3 regions of the Clostridioides sp. LIBA-7602 genome follow, and region 1 is predicted to be linked to each of the others. Evidence: riboswitches for the same ligand, from Rfam matches in the RefSeq annotation. Region 1 holds a riboswitch; each other region holds the start of a gene.
The links. Region 1 has a riboswitch for thiamine pyrophosphate ahead of ACTG45_RS10220 (MTH1187 family thiamine-binding protein). Riboswitches for the same ligand answer to the same signal wherever they lie in the genome.
Positions count from the first base shown of each region.

Region 2: linked by a shared signal. The riboswitch ahead of thiD (bifunctional hydroxymethylpyrimidine kinase/phosphomethylpyrimidine kinase) and the one ahead of ACTG45_RS10220 (MTH1187 family thiamine-binding protein) in region 1 are both predicted to bind thiamine pyrophosphate.
Region 3: linked by a shared signal. The riboswitch ahead of thiC (phosphomethylpyrimidine synthase ThiC) and the one ahead of ACTG45_RS10220 (MTH1187 family thiamine-binding protein) in region 1 are both predicted to bind thiamine pyrophosphate.

Region 1 is NZ_CP196991.1:2,139,279-2,144,821, forward strand. Features, by position in the region: gene mutS (DNA mismatch repair protein MutS) at 1-214, opposite strand, end outside; gene ACTG45_RS10205 (ABC transporter ATP-binding protein) at 380-1,114, opposite strand; gene ACTG45_RS10210 (ABC transporter substrate-binding protein) at 1,083-2,096, opposite strand; gene ACTG45_RS10215 (ABC transporter permease) at 2,118-2,888, opposite strand; gene ACTG45_RS10220 (MTH1187 family thiamine-binding protein) at 2,863-3,153, opposite strand; TPP riboswitch at 3,287-3,386, opposite strand; cyclic di-GMP riboswitch class I at 3,839-3,928, shown strand; gene ACTG45_RS10225 (hypothetical protein) at 3,981-4,157, shown strand; gene ACTG45_RS10230 (winged helix-turn-helix transcriptional regulator) at 4,272-4,628, opposite strand; gene ACTG45_RS10235 (NUDIX hydrolase) at 5,092-5,543, shown strand, end outside.
Region 2 is NZ_CP196991.1:1,747,941-1,753,483, reverse strand. Features, by position in the region: gene ACTG45_RS08385 (GyrI-like domain-containing protein) at 1-195, shown strand, start outside; gene ACTG45_RS08380 (ABC transporter ATP-binding protein) at 199-1,161, shown strand; gene ACTG45_RS08375 (ABC transporter permease) at 1,155-1,904, shown strand; gene ACTG45_RS08370 (PTS sugar transporter subunit IIB) at 1,961-2,263, opposite strand; gene thiE (thiamine phosphate synthase) at 2,401-3,033, opposite strand; gene thiM (hydroxyethylthiazole kinase) at 3,055-3,846, opposite strand; gene thiD (bifunctional hydroxymethylpyrimidine kinase/phosphomethylpyrimidine kinase) at 3,870-4,664, opposite strand; TPP riboswitch at 4,766-4,858, opposite strand; gene ACTG45_RS08350 (GIY-YIG nuclease family protein) at 4,950-5,261, opposite strand.
Region 3 is NZ_CP196991.1:1,864,555-1,870,097, forward strand. Features, by position in the region: gene recQ (DNA helicase RecQ) at 93-2,576, shown strand; TPP riboswitch at 2,665-2,776, shown strand; gene thiC (phosphomethylpyrimidine synthase ThiC) at 2,917-4,218, shown strand; gene thiS (sulfur carrier protein ThiS) at 4,263-4,457, shown strand; gene thiF (sulfur carrier protein ThiS adenylyltransferase ThiF) at 4,450-5,253, shown strand; gene ACTG45_RS08920 (thiazole synthase) at 5,316-5,543, shown strand, end outside.

The sequences.
Region 1 (5,543 bases):
GGAAAGGCACACCACACATAGGAGCACGTTCTTCTAAACCACAAGCTTTTCCTGTCAATGCTATTTCAAGAGCCTTTGAAGCTACTAATGCATCTTCAAAAAACATTTCATAAAAATCTCCCAATCTAAAAAACAGTATACAATCTTTATATCTGTTTTTTACTTCAAGATACTGCTTCATCATAGGAGTTAATTTATTCATATCTATTTGCATTATCAAACCTCCTTCTTTTCTAATTAAATATTATATCATAGTAGATGACTATTATTAACATAATATATAAAATTTTGACGTATAACTAAAAAACAACCCAAAATGTATAATTACATTTTGGATTGCTAAGTTTAATACTTATTGAATAAAACACATATAGAATTTTTATAATAAAGATATTATTTCTTTCTTAAGTTTAATGACATTTTCAAGGTTATCTTCATTCAATTCTCTACTATCTATTATAAATTCTTTTTTTATTATTGAGGGCTTTTTTGAAATAACATAAATTCTGTTTGACAACATTATAGCTTCATCAATATCATGAGTTATAAGAAGTATTGTTGAATTTACCTTTTTCTTAACATCTAAAAGCCATTTTTGCATAGATGTCTTAGTCAATGAATCAAGTGCTCCAAAAGGCTCATCTAAAAGCATTATGTCATTAGAATTTATAAAAGTTCTTAGGAAATTTGCCCTTTGTCTCATTCCTCCAGAAAGTTCTGATGGATATTTATATTCATATCCACTTAGACCAAAGACTTCAAAATAATGTTTTACCATTTCCCTTGCTTTACTCTTTTTTTCTTTTTTTAAGACCAGTGGTAGTGACACATTATCTATTATAGTTTTATATGGTAAAAGTAAGTCTTTTTGATACATGTAACTGTATTTCCCACTTATATCTACTTTACCACTATTATAATCTGTAAGTTTAGTTATAATATTAAAGATAGTACTTTTACCACATCCACTTGGACCTAATATAGAAACAAATTCACCTTCATAGACATCAATACTTATATCTTTTAAAACTTCAACTTCTTTATATGTTTTTGATACATTTTCTATAGATACTTTTATTTTTTTATTGTGGTAAGAATTCATTTGTGTAAGCATCACTTGCCTTCATATCCTTATCTATTAATTTATATTCTTTTAAGAATGATGTGTAGTTATTCCATACACTGTCTTTCATTTCTCCCCATCTAGGTGCATCGTCTTTGTATTTACTTGCTAGATATTCTTGACTCTTTAATGCTAATTTTTCATCTACTTCAGGTGCATTTTTTACTAATATTTTTGCTGCATCTTCTGGATTTTTAATTGCATATTCGTAACCTTTTGTTGTAGCTTTTAAGAATTTCTTAGCTAGTTCTGGATTATCTTTAAGTACAGTTTCATTAGAAATTATAAGTGGTGTATAATAATCTAATCTTTCATCTAAATCTTTTACTGGTATAAAGTTTAAATCATAATCAATTAAACTTGCCTTAACTGCATCCCAACCTTCAAATATCCATGCAAAGTCTACAGTTTTCATAGCTGCAAAGAAATCATCTTGACCAGTATTAACTATCTTTAACTTATTAAAATCAGCTCCATTTTTCTTCATAACTGCTTTAAAAACAGCTTCTTCTGATGGAGAGCCCCAACCACCATAAGTTTTTCCTTCAAAATCCTTAGCTGTAGTTATATTTTTTTCTTTTGGTGATGCAAACCCAGAAGTATTATGTTGTATAACAGCTGCTACAGCTTTTATTGGAAGTGGGTCTTCACTAGTCTTTGCATAAGTAACTTGTTCTTGATAACTTATACCAAAGTCCGCTTTACCTGTTGCAACTAAAGTCTCAGCTCCACTTTCAGGTGGTTGAACTATTTCCACATCTAGACCTTCTTCTTTATAGTAACCTTTATCAAGTGCTACATATAATCCAGTATGATTTGTATTTGGTGTCCAATCAAGTACCATAGTCACTTTTTTAGAAGAATCATCTTTAGCACTACTTTTATCCTTATCATTATTTGAAGAACATCCAGTTATTGTTGCTAGTGTAAAAACACTTACTAAACCTAATATTCCTAATTTTTTAAAATTCATAATAGCCTCCCTCAAATACATTTAATCTGCTAATCTATGTCTTATAACAATTTTTTTTACTGCTTGTACAACTCCTACAAATATCAAACTAAATATAACTACCAATATAGTAGATGCAAATACTTTATCAAGAGCATATGCACTTTTTGACCTTAGCATATAAACACCAAGACCTTTGGTTCCACCTAACCACTCTGCAACAGTTGCTGCCATTACAGCATATGTTGCAGATATCTTGAGTCCAGAAAAAAATTTATCCATTGCCATAGGAAATTTAAGATGAATAAATGTATTAATTTTATTTGAATTCATAGTCTTAAATAAATTTAAATAATCTTTATCAATATTCTCAATTCCATCTACAAAACTTATTAATATAGGAAAAAAACAAGTAAGCGTTACCATCAATATTTTTGGCATTGTCCCAAAGCCAAACCATATCATAAAAAGTGGAGCTATAATTATTGTAGGTATCATTTGAGTGACCAACATAATAGGATAAAGACATTTTTTTATTATCAACACAAAATCCATCAATACACCAATTATCAATGATATTATAATTGCAACTATAAAACCAAGTATTGCCTCTCCTATAGTAACTACAGCATGCATAGATAAATTTTGAGAGTCTTTAAAAAATACATTAAGTATATCTACTGGTGTGGGTAGTATATACTGTGGGACTTTTAAAACTTCTACCACAGATTGCCAAAGAATAAGTATAAACAAAAATGTTGCTATTGGATATATACTATCTTTAACTTTATCTATGATTTCTAAGTTTTTCATCTATAGTCAAGCCCCCAGCTTTTTCATCTACTCTAGCTACTGTTATAACTCTTTCACATCCAAGGTTAAAAGGGATTTTATGTACTTTCTTCAATAATTCAAAAACTTCATCAAAATCACCTTCAACAGTCGTACTCATTGCACCTATTTCACATTTAAGACCACTTTTTTCAATTTCAGCAATACAAGCATCTACTACTTTATACATTTCTTCTTCACCTTTGTAAGGTCTTAGTGGCATTACTGCTATGTCTGCGATTACCATTTAAATCACTCCTTTAAAAATAATTAATACCTACTAGGTATATTTTGTTTTTTATTAAAATTTTTTACTCCTAAAAAGATAATATAATATTTAAATAAAATAAAAGTCTTATCCACAATAGGATAAGACTTTTTTTCATCTTTACTGGTCTCCCTACACTGGCATTATCCAAACAGGTTCAAAGGGTCGAGATAAAATCTCCTCTCAGCACATTAGCTCCCCGAAATATATTATATCTTTTCTACTTGATTATACTACACTTATCATATTTTAACAAATTTTTTATTCATATTATATATTTTGTCTGTTTTAAAATATATAATACCAAAATAATATTTTAATAATACTTTTTACAAAATTATATGCCTACTATACATACTTATCATAATTTATTAGAGTTTATTAGAGTTTGATTAAATTTTAAAGTTTATATGTAAAAAATATACTGTTATAATGATTTTTTTTATTTTATTAACCATTTAACTTTGTTCAGCTTTATTTTACTGTATTAAATTAATTCAATCTAATTTAATAATAAAAATATATTACTCTAATTTGTCTATATAATATAATTATTTTACCTAATTTATTTTTGAAAAATAAATTATTTTTTTTAATTTTTAAATTTTTTAATATGTATATTGAAAAATAAAACGTTTTCCTATATGATTGTAATTGTAGAATAAAACTAAATAGGCAAAACTAGAGAAATTTAGTGACGCAAAGCTATAGGGACTAAGGCTTATAAAACAAGTTATGTCAGCCAGTTGCCAAAAAGATATTTTCTTTTTGTTTTTATGAAAGTTTTTTAGGGGGATAAATAATATATGTTTATAGATAAAAAGGATAGATGTACGCATATACTAACTGCATATATATGCAGTTCATACGATTACTGCAATTTTATAGATACACAATTAAATGACTTTATACTAGAATATGGAGAGAACGTGGTAGAATCTTGTTTGCATCAAGTGATGGTATTGGTAAGCAGATATAATTAAAGAAATTTTATTTTCTAGAAAACCCTTTTTAGTTTTATCTACGTTTTATAATACATTAAAGAACTAATTAAAATAAGCTTCATTATCTATTTTTCATGAAGTAAACAGTTGAGTTTATCTCATATACTGTTTACCCCAATTACATAATTCTAATAATATCGATTCCAATGATTTACCACGTTTAGTAGACAAATATTCAACTTTTGGAGGAATAGTTGGATAAGAAATTCTTTTAATAAGTCCATCTCTTTCAAGATACTTTAATTCTTGTGACAGTATCTTATGACTTATATGAACAACTTCTTTTTTTAATTGACTGTAACGTATTGGCTCTTGTTTTAAAATATGCCATAAAATAATTGCCCTCCATTTACTTCCTATCACAGTCATAATAAAACAAATTGAACAATTAAAATCTTTTTGTCTTTCTTCAATAGTTGGAAATTCTTCAAAATTATTATCTATATTCATTCTAACCCTCCTTTTAAAAGGGTAAATAAATAACTAAAAAATGTATTCCTGTTTAACATACTAATTCGTAATATAATCTTGATTGTAGTATAGAGATTTACATAATAACAATAAAACGCAAAGGCAAGATGTTAGTAAAAGTAATTATTTCAGATAATAAGCCAGTTGAAGTAAAAATAATTGGAAAAGCTATAATTGCATTCTCAACAAACATAGAAGTTGAATCATAGGCTTCTTCTAAGTAACATTCCGAACTTTTTAATTCTAATTAATACTAATTTAATAACAAACTAATTTATATACAATCAAATTAATTTTTTTATTATTTGTTAATATATATTTATCATTATATTATATAATAATATAGATAGTTACTATATCTTAAATTAGATAAATCATAATTATATATTATTGTTAAAACTCAATTATATAATTTTTAATAATATTATTTTAGGAGGAAAAAATGATAAACGATATTAAAAACAAGTTCAAAGATTACAAACCATATATAAACGGATATAAAAATATGAAAAGAGCATCTGTTTTAATTCCAATAGTAGAGATAAATAACATACACCATATATTATTTGAAGTTCGCTCAAAGAATTTAAAGCATCAACCTAACGAGATTTCTTTTCCAGGTGGCAAAATAGAATCCAACGAAACTCCATATGATGCTGCTGTCAGAGAAACTTGTGAAGAACTAGGCACTTTTAGTGACAATATAGAAATCATAGCAAGTCTTGACCTACTTATAACACCTGTAAAATTTATAATACATCCTTATTTAGGATATATAAAAAACATTAATAATTTAAACATAAATAAGGATGAAGTTGACCATACTTTTTTGGTACCTATAAAATATCTTTTAGAAAATCCTCCAAATACTTATAATAATACTGTAAAAGTTTT
Region 2 (5,543 bases), 390 kb from region 1:
TTTTTCACTCACATAGGCTCATATAGTACTTTACCTAAAACGTACGAAATGATATTTAAATACATTCATGAAAATAATATAGAAATACAAACTCCTTGGAGAGAAGTATTCATTAAAGGGCCAGGTATGCTGATAAAAGGAAATCCAGATAAATATATTACAGAAATCATATTTCCACTTAAAGAGGAGGAATAACATATGATAGCAATTAAAATAGATAATTTAGTAAAAGAGTATAAAAATGGTGTGAAAGCTTTAAATGGTCTAAGTTTTAATGTAAATGCTGGAGAGATTTTTTCTTTACTTGGTCCTAATGGAGCTGGTAAATCTTCTCTTATCAACATTTTGACCACCTTTTATAAACCTACATCTGGAAATGTAACAGTCTTTGGAAAAGATTTAGTAGATAATCCTTCTTGGATACGTACTCAGATTGCTTGTGTAGCACAACAAGTCTCTATTGATGAACACCTGTCTCTTATGGAAAATATGGTATTTCAAAGCAAGATGTATAAAGTAGAACCACAAATTGCAAAACAAAGAATAGAGTCTTTAATTGATAAATTTGAGTTATCTAACTACTTAAAATATCCCACTTCATCATATTCTGGTGGAGTGAAGCGTAGATTAGACATAGCTATGAATATGGTATCATCTCCTAAAATTCTATTTCTGGATGAACCAACTGTTGGTATGGATGTAGATTCAAGAAAATCTATGTGGGATATGTTATTAAAAATTAGAGATGAGTATGGCACAACTATATTTCTAACTACTCATTATCTTGAAGAAGCTGAACAATTGAGTGATAACATTTGTATTATGAAAAATGGAAAAGATTTGGCACATGGAACGCCATCCAGTTTACGTGGCTATATCAGACAAAATATACTTCGTATAGCTTTTCATGATATCAAAGATATAAAAAAATATAAAGATGAAATTAAAAATATTGGATTAGCCAAGTTTATGAGTATAAGAGAGAATTCAATTTTTATAAGTGTACAGGATAGTAGAGTTGCTTTTACTTTAATAAATAAGTGGCTTTTAGAACATGACATAAAATTTGATGCAATAGAAATTGTAGAGCCAAGTCTTGAAGATGTTTTTTTAGCATTAACAAGTTCTAAAAAAGGCTTAAAGGAGGAATGGGAATGTTAAATATCTTATGGCGTAGTATGAAATGGCGTTTTAAAAATCCAATCTCGTTTATAGTTACTATATTACAACCTTTTCTTTGGCTTGTACTTTATAGCTCTATTGCAAATCAAACTATGAGTAATATGAATATTAGTAATTATACCGCTTTTATACTACCAGGTATTATTATTCTAGTTATATTTTCCTCATGTAGTAGTGGTGGTATCATCAACTTCATAATGAAGAATAGTGGAAGTTTCTATAGGGTTTTAATTGCACCTATTAGTAGATATTCAATTGTTTTTGGTCAATTACTAGAAGCTATCTTAGTTTCCTTCTTAGAAGTAACTATTTTATGTGTAGTAAGTATATTCTTCTCAGTAAGGATAGAATCTGGCATTGGAGGAATTATGCTTATGATAATACTAATATTTATGACTGCATTTTTTTTATCAAGTCTAGCTTATTCTATAAGTCTATTATTGCCAAATGAAATAATTTATGAAACAATTATGACTGCAATTGTACTTCCTATTTTCTTTTTAAGTTCAGCTCTTTTCCCTATAGAAAATTTATCTGGAGGATTAAAAATAGCTGTTATGCTCAATCCATTTACCCATGTTATTAATGCTTTACGTAGCTTAATATTTGGCGAGGCTATTCTTATTGGAGATATATTACCTGTTATCCTGTTATTTTTAATATTATGTTGTGCAAGTTTTTCACTTGCTATGTGGAGACTAAAAAAGGAAATGGTAAGTTAAATTATAAAATTATAATAAAAAGTGAACTCTATATAATAGAGTTCACTATAGATGATTTATTTTAATATTTCTAAGACTGAATTTAATACAGCATGACCATTACAAGTACCATAGTTTACCATATCTATTATAGATACTGGAGCTCTATCTCCAACTATAGATTTTACATCATCAAACATAAATCTAAGCTGTGGTCCAAGAAGTAAAATATCAAAATTATCAAGTTCCGATTTTATATCGCCTTCTCCGACTGCCCATATTTTACAATCTATATTTCTTTTTTTTGCATCTTTCTCCATTTTATTTACCAATAAAGTAGAAGACATACCTCCAACACACACTAACAATATCCTAATCATTAATAACTCCTTTTTAATCAAATCTACATATCCCTTGATTAAAAAGTATATGTAGAAAAGTTTGTCATTTATAACTTTTTAAATTCACTCTTAAATTATATCAAATTTTTCCATTTTTTTCACTACTAGAACTAATTTTATATTTTTAATGTCCACTTTTCCACTTCTTTAGATATATTTTCGGATTTTAATATAGCAGATATTATAGCATACCCATCGCTATTTAAGCTCTTAAGTTTATCTATATTATCCAATTTTATGCCTCCAATTAATACAAATGGTATATCTACTTTTTCTTTAATTACTTTGACAGTTTCAAATGAAGCAGATTTTGCATCTAATTTAGTAGATGTTGTAAATAGAGACCCTATACCTAAATAATCTGCACCATCATTTTTTGCACAGATAGCTTCTTCTAAAGTTCTTGCTGACACTCCTAGTATCTTATCATTTCCTATAAGCTTTCTAACTTCTCTCGCATCAATATCACTTTGACCTACATGTACTCCATCTGCATCGCAGATAAGTGCTATATCAACTCTATCATTAACTATAAACTTAATACCATATCTTCTAGTTATTTCTCTAAGCTTCATAGCCTTTTTTAAAAACGCTCTTCCAGAAGCATTTTTTTCTCTAAGTTGTACAGTTGTGATTCCAGAAGTTATTGCATCTTCAATACACTTATAGAAATCTCTACCTTCAAGCATTTCAGAGTCAGTTACTAAATATAATTTTAAGTCTTTTTTTAAGTTTTCTTTATCTATCATTTTAAGTCTCCTCTTAAACCTTTATTCATTTAAAAATTCAATATTAGAATTTTTACTTAAAGTATCTATATCCATTTTATAAATAGTATTCATAAGATTTTCTTTAAATGTTCCTATTGGTGGATTGTTTAGATTTGCCAGCTCTCCACTTAAAGACATTGTAAGAACACCCATTGTAGCTGCTTTTAATGTATTCTCAGTGATAGCCATGAAACTTGCAATTAAACTTGCAGTCATACATCCAGTTCCTGTAACTCCTTTTAATTTATCAGTTCCATTATTTATTTTATATGTATTTTTACTATCAGTTATTATATCTGTTTTTCCAGTTGCTACTACTATACATTCAAGTTTTTCAGAAACTTTTTTTATTATATCAGTAGAATCTTCTTCATAGTCAAATGAATCTACACCTTTTCCCCTTACATCAAAACCACCTATAAACTTTATTTCTGCCATATTACCTTTAACTACATTAAATTTGACTTCATTTAAAAGTTTGTTTGTTAGTTCTGCTCTAGCTTTACTTGCAAATACTCCCACTGGGTCTAATATAACAGGTTTATTATACTTATTTGCTGCTTTTCCTGCTAATAAAAATAAATCTAACATATTTGAATTCATCGTTCCTATATTTATTACTACAGAATTTGCTATACTTACCATTTCTTCTACTTCCTCATATGAGAAGCTCATAAGAGGACTTGCTCCTATAGCTAAAGTTACATTGGCACAGTCATTTATAGTTACATTATTAGTATAATGAATTACCAATGGATTTGATTCTTTTACATCTTTAATTAAATTATACATAGCCTACCTCCAACAATTTTTTATTATTCAAATTTATAAAAATGATGCACTGGTCCTACTCCATGACCTATATCAAAACTATTTTTTATTGCTTCTGTTATATAGAGTTTACTTAAATTTACTGCTTCTGTTATTTCATAACCTAATGCCAAATAGGATGTTATTGCAGAAGATAATGTACATCCTGTTCCATGTGTATTTTTTTTATCAATTCTTTCACTTTTATAAACTTTAAACATATTTTTACCAACTAAAATATCTACTGCTTCTCCATCTAAATGCCCCCCTTTCATAAGGACAAATTTAGGACCAAGTTGTAGTATTTCTTTTCCTACTCTATTCATATCATCTATATTATTTATTTTTATTCCTGTGATTTCTTCTGCCTCTGGGATGTTTGGTGTAATTATGTATGCAAGTGGCATCAAGTATTTAATTAGATTTTCTTTTGCTTCTGGCTTTAATAAATAATATCCACTTTTAGATATCATTACAGGGTCTACTACCAAATATTTTGGATTGTATTTCTTTATATTTTCAACTATTTCAAGTATAATCTCAGGACTTGAAACCATTCCTATTTTTACAGCTTTTGGAGGTATATCTTCAAATACTGCCTCTATCTGTTTTTTTATTATTTCCTTACTTAAATCTTCTACTGCAAAAACTCCTTGAGTATTTTGTGCTGTTATAGCTGTTATTACACTCATACCATAAGTACCAATTGCACTAAAAGTCTTCAAATCAGCTTGAATTCCAGCTCCTCCAGATGAATCTGACCCAGCGATTGTAAGTGTTGGTATTTTATAATTACTCATTTATTCCCTCCTAAAGTTTAATTTAAATAACTTAATTAAAAAAGCTATACCTACAATAGGTATAGCTTAGAAATCGCATATATCATAAATAATATACACTTAAGTTTTATACTAAGCTTTCCTACGCTGGTATTATCCAGATCAGGTGTAAGGGTCGGTATTCCTCTCAGCTCTTGGCTCCCCTAGCTATTTTAATTTATTATATTTATAACTTCATTATATTACAATAGTATTTATTGTCAAGTTTTACATCATATACACTTATTATAATGTTAATGCTAATATTTATGTTAATTGTTCTATTTCTTTTCCAACAATATAAGCATCTTTATTATCAATTAAATCTATAAGTGTCTCTGGTTTTTTTATTATAGATAATTTTTTGTTTCTAGTTAATTTCTTTATATAACATTCCAATTTCATTGCATTACTTTTTGTATTGGTTACAAAATAAACTTCTAGTTTTTTAAATCCCTTTGCCCTTGTATATTTTGAATTAATTCCCAACTTATGTTCATTCATTCTTCTAACTATATTACTAGTATATCCAGTATATAGAGAACCATCTTTACATCTTATAATATATGTAAAATACATCTCAAATCACATCCTTATTAAATATATAAATATTATATTATAGAATTGATAAAAATGGCATGTATTTTGCATATGTAACCTTCTTAGTGTTAGTTCTAATGTAGATGTATAAAATCCATTCTATATAAGTATAACGCTAAAATTTGACACAATAATAACGTTTTTATTTTTATAATAAAAAATTCACAAATTATAAAAAATAAAATTTTCAAAAAAATTATAATTTTCAAAAAAATAAATTGACACGTATAAAAAAATTGTGATACCCTAATAAAAAGGGGG
Region 3 (5,543 bases), 270 kb from region 1:
AACTTTGGAATAATGCGATTGTGAATATAAAAATAAAAATTTGAACATAATCAGGAAAGAAGTCTAATTAATTTAAATTAGGAGAGAAATATATGAATAAAAAACCTTTAGAAATATTATCAAAATACTATGGATATACAAGTTTTAGAAAAGGTCAGGAAGCTATAATAAATTCTATTTTGAGCGAAAAAGATGTACTAGCTATAATGCCAACTGGAGGTGGTAAATCCATCTGTTATCAACTTCCAGCGTTGATATTAGATGGAATGACAATAGTAATTTCTCCACTCATATCTCTTATGAAAGACCAAGTGGATGCTTTAAAGGCTATGGGAATTAACGCAGCTTTTATAAATAGTTCATTAAGTAACAAAGAATTCAATGAAATATTAAATAACATTAGAAAAAATAATTATAAAATACTCTATATAGCTCCAGAGAGATTAGATGCACAGGAATTTCTTGAACTAATAAATAATAACAACATAAGTCAAATCGCAATAGATGAAGCGCATTGTGTATCTCAATGGGGACATGATTTTAGGTTGAGCTATAGAAGGATTTCCGATTTTATAAAGAATTTGCCTAAAAGACCTATAATTACAGCATTTACAGCAACAGCTTCAGAAGAGGTACGAGCTGATATAATAAATTTATTGTGCTTAGAAAATCCAGACTGTTATATAACAGGTTTTGATAGAGATAACTTATCAATAAATATAGTAAAATCATCTAGTAAAAATAAATATATTTTAGATTATATTAAAAATCATAAGAATGAGTCTGGAATTATATACGTTGCAACTAGAAAGGAAGTTGAAAATATACATAATGGATTATCTAAGAGAAATATATCTGTGTCAAAATATCATGCAGGTTTATCTAAAAATGAAAGAAGTAAAAATCAAGAAGACTTTATAAACGATGATGTAGATATAATGATAGCAACGAACGCATTTGGAATGGGTATTGACAAACCTAATATAAGATGGGTTATACACTACAACATGCCCCAAAGTATAGAAAACTATTATCAAGAAATAGGTAGAGCTGGTAGAGATGGAGAAAAAAGTGAATGTGTGCTTTTATTTTCTCCAGGAGATGTACATATACAAAAATATTTAATCGATATTGGAGTTGAGAATCCTGAAAGAAAATTGTTTCAACATAAGAAGCTTCAATATATGATTGACTTGGTTTACAGTAATTCATGTTATAGAAGGACAATATTGAATTACTTTGGAGAAAACTATATAGAAGATTGTAATAATTGTAGTAACTGTTTAGTAGAAGGTGAAATAGTAGATAAGACTATAGATGCTCAAAAAGTCATTTCATGTGTAGCTAGAATGAAAAGAAGTTATGGCGTTACTACTATTGTAGATGTACTTAGAGGTTCTAAAAATAAAAAGATTTTACAACTTGGACTAAACACCTTATCTACATATAATATTATGAGAGATTATTCAAGTGAAGATTTAAAGAACTTTATAAATACATTGGTTTCTCATGGTTTCTTGGATTTGGTTGAGACTTTAGGTAATGGAAATAGAGGAAGTTTTCCAACAATAAGATTGAATGATATGTCTATGAAAGTTTTAAAAGGTCAAGTGAAAGTAGAATTTAAAGAAATTGTGATTACAAAATCATTAGAGGTAGAAGATGAGTTATATAGTGTATTAAGAGAGCTTAGACACTCAATTGCAAGTGAAGAAAGAATAGCTCCATATATGGTATTTGGAGATGGGACACTTAGGGCTATGTCTAGTAGTTATCCAGTTAATAAAGAAGAAATGTTAGATATATCTGGAGTAGGGGAAATTAAGTATCAAAAATATGGTAGAGACTTTGAAACAGCAATTAAAGAATATGTCGAAAAAAATAATATAACTAAACAATATAAAGAAAAAAATGTCGATTTAGAGAGTGTTAATAGTGAATTCTTTGAGGTTAATTCAGATAATGCTCTATATGAAAAACTATTAAGCATTAGAGAAGAATATGCAACAAAAGAAAAATTACCTCCATATATGGTTTTATCCAATAAGGCTTTGAAAGAAATAAGTGGAAGATATCCGCTTGATGAAGAGCAACTGAAAGATATTTCAGGTATAGGTGGGGTAAAAATTGAAAAGTATGGAGCTAGTATTTTAGATGAAGTCAAACAATATGTAAAAGAAAATGATATTAATGTTATTTGGGATAAAAAGGGTAAAAGGAAGCTAATACTAGATGGAGAAAGTAGAAAAAATAATGAAATAGCATTAGATTTATTAAATCAAGGAAAGGATATACAAAGTATTAGTCAAGAAATAGAGGTTTCATTATCAACCATCATTGGATATGTACATGATTATGTAAAGGATGGAAATAGTATAACATTTGAATTAGAATTAGAAAATTTCTATGATGAAGATGAAAAGAAAATGATTTTAGAAGTTTGTGAAAAAGTGGGATATGATAATTTAAATAATATAAAAAGAAAACTTCCAGATTCAATAAAGTATGAAAAAATAAGAGCTGTGATGCTTGATTCTTATCTTAAAAATTTAAAAAATGATATTATGTCAGAGTAATTTTTAACATATTCAAAAATAAAATTTGTATTATTGTGTTGAACTAATATTTTTGCTGTGTTATACTGAATTTGTAAAAATAATGAAAAATTAGAGCTAGGGGCGCTAGAATTGGCTAGCTGAGAGATAAAGCCGTAACTTACAAACCCTAATAACCTGATCAAGATAATGCTTGCGAAGGGAAGCTTTTAATATAATTTTGTTACATAAATAGACAAATTATTTAATTTTAGGGAAAATTTGTCTAAGTGTATATATGATTATAAGAGTGCTTTCCAAACAAGGAAAAGCACTTTTTTTATTTTCAAAAACTATAACTTTAATCTTGGAGGATTGTAATATGAATTATACAACACAAATGGATGCTGCTAGAAAAGGCATAATAACTAAAGAAATGGAAATCGTTTCTCAAAAAGAGCAAGTAGATGTGAATGAATTAAGAGAATTAATAGCAAATGGACAAGTTGTTATACCTGCTAATAAAAATCATAAATCTTTAAGTGCAGAAGGTGTAGGTAAAAATTTAAGAACAAAAATAAATGTAAATCTAGGAATTTCAAGAGATTGTAAGGATATAGAAAAAGAACTTGAAAAAGTTAGAGTAGCAATAGACATGAAAGCTGAAGCTATAATGGATTTGAGTAACTATGGTAAAACTAGAGAATTTAGAGAAAAAGTGGTTGAAATGTCACCTGCAATGATAGGTTCAGTACCTATGTACGATGCAGTGGGATATTTAGAGAAAGAATTAAAAGATATAACAGAAGAAGAGTTTTTAAATGTAATAAAACAGCATGCGATTGATGGAGTTGACTTTATTACTATACATGCAGGTCTTACAAGAAATGTTTGCCAAAAGATAAAAAATCATGAAAGATTAACTCATATAGTATCTCGTGGTGGTTCTCTGTTATTTGCATGGATGGAATTGAATAATAAGGAAAATCCTATTTACACTAATTTTGATAAAATATTGGATATATGCGAGGAATACGATGTTACATTGAGTTTAGGAGATGCTTGTAGACCTGGTTGTATAAAAGATTCTACTGATGGTGTTCAAATTCAAGAACTTGTAGTATTAGGTGAACTTACTAAGAGAGCATGGGAAAGAAATGTACAAGTAATGATAGAAGGACCTGGTCACATGGCTATTGATGAGATAGAAGCAAATGTAGTATTAGAAAAGAGATTGTGTCATGGAGCACCTTTTTATGTTCTTGGACCATTAGTTACAGATATAGCACCAGGTTATGACCATATAACAAGTGCAATAGGAGGAGCTTTAGCATGTGCTAAAGGAGTAGACTTTTTATGTTATGTAACTCCAGCAGAACACTTGAGATTACCTAATTTAGATGACATGAAAGAAGGCATAATAGCTGCAAAAATAGCTGCTCATGCAGGAGATATAGCTAAAAATGTTAAAGGTGCTCGTGAATGGGATAATAAGATGAGTAAGGCTAGAGCTGATTTAGACTGGTGTGAGATGTTTAGACTTGCAATAGATCCTGAAAAAGCCAAGAGATATAGAGATGAATCAACTCCTACTCATGAAGATAGCTGTACTATGTGTGGAAAAATGTGTTCAATGAGAACGGTTAAGAAAATATTAAACAATGAGGAGCTTAATTTAATATAATTTATGACTAGAATAAAATAAATTTAAAAAGAGGAGGTGATTTAGTGAAGGTTAATGGGAAGGACATTGAATTTAAAGAAAAATTAACTATAGTAGATTTATTAAATAAATATAATTTAAAAAATGATAGAGTTGTAGTCGAGGTAAATCTAGAAATAATTGAAGAATCTAACTACAGTACATATGTATTAAAAGATGAAGATATTATAGAACTTATTAGCTTTATTGGAGGTGGTTAAAATAAAAATATTTGTAAATGAATTATTAACAGATGTTGAAGAAAATACAACTGCCTACAAAGTTAGAGATAGTTACAATCATAAATGTGACGTATTAGTGTTAAATGGATATCCAATTAAAACAGATATTCCCCTTTGTGAGAACGATAAATTAACACTTATACAAAAGGGAGTCAAGCCATCATTTGATGAGTTGGAAAGCTTGTTGATTGCTAGACATACTCCTAATACACATAATAAGTTAAAAAAAGGGAAGGTTGCTATATTGGGGTTAGGGGGACTTGGTTCCAATATAGCTATCTCTTTAGCAAGAATTGGAGTGGGGGAACTTTTACTTATAGACTATGATGTTGTAGAACCGTCTAATTTAAATAGACAGCAGTATTTTATTGATGATATTGGAAAACTAAAAACTGATGCTATGATAGAAAATATAAAAAAAATAAATCCTTTTATTAAATTAAGTAAACGAGATATTTTTTTAAACAAACATAATATGGATGCTATTAAAGATTCGGATTTGATAATTGAAGCATTTGATGATGCTTCATGTAAGGCACAGGTTTGTAACTATGTATTAATCAATTTAAAAGATAAATATCTAATAGCATCATCAGGTATGGCAGGATACTATGATTCAAATATAATAACTACTAAGAAGATAAAAGACAAGTTTTATATATGTGGGGATTTTGTAAACGAAGCTAAAATTGGTGAAGGTCTTATGGCTCCAAGAGTCGCTATCTGTGCAAACCACATGGCAAACTTGGCAACACAAATACTTATAGATATGTAAATACTAAAAATAAACATAAAAAAGATTGAATATTAAAAAAATTGCACATGGAGGGAAATAATATGGATAAATTGGTACTTGGTGGACATGAATTCAGTAGCAGATTATTGGTTGGAACAGGTAAATATGGTTCAAATAATATATTGCCTGAGGTAATAAAAGAAAGTGGAAGTGAAATAATAACGATGGCACTTAGAAGAGTAGATTTAGATAACAAACAAGAAAATATATTGACATATATTCCAAAAGAAATGACAATACTTCCAAATACATCAGGAGCTACTAATGCA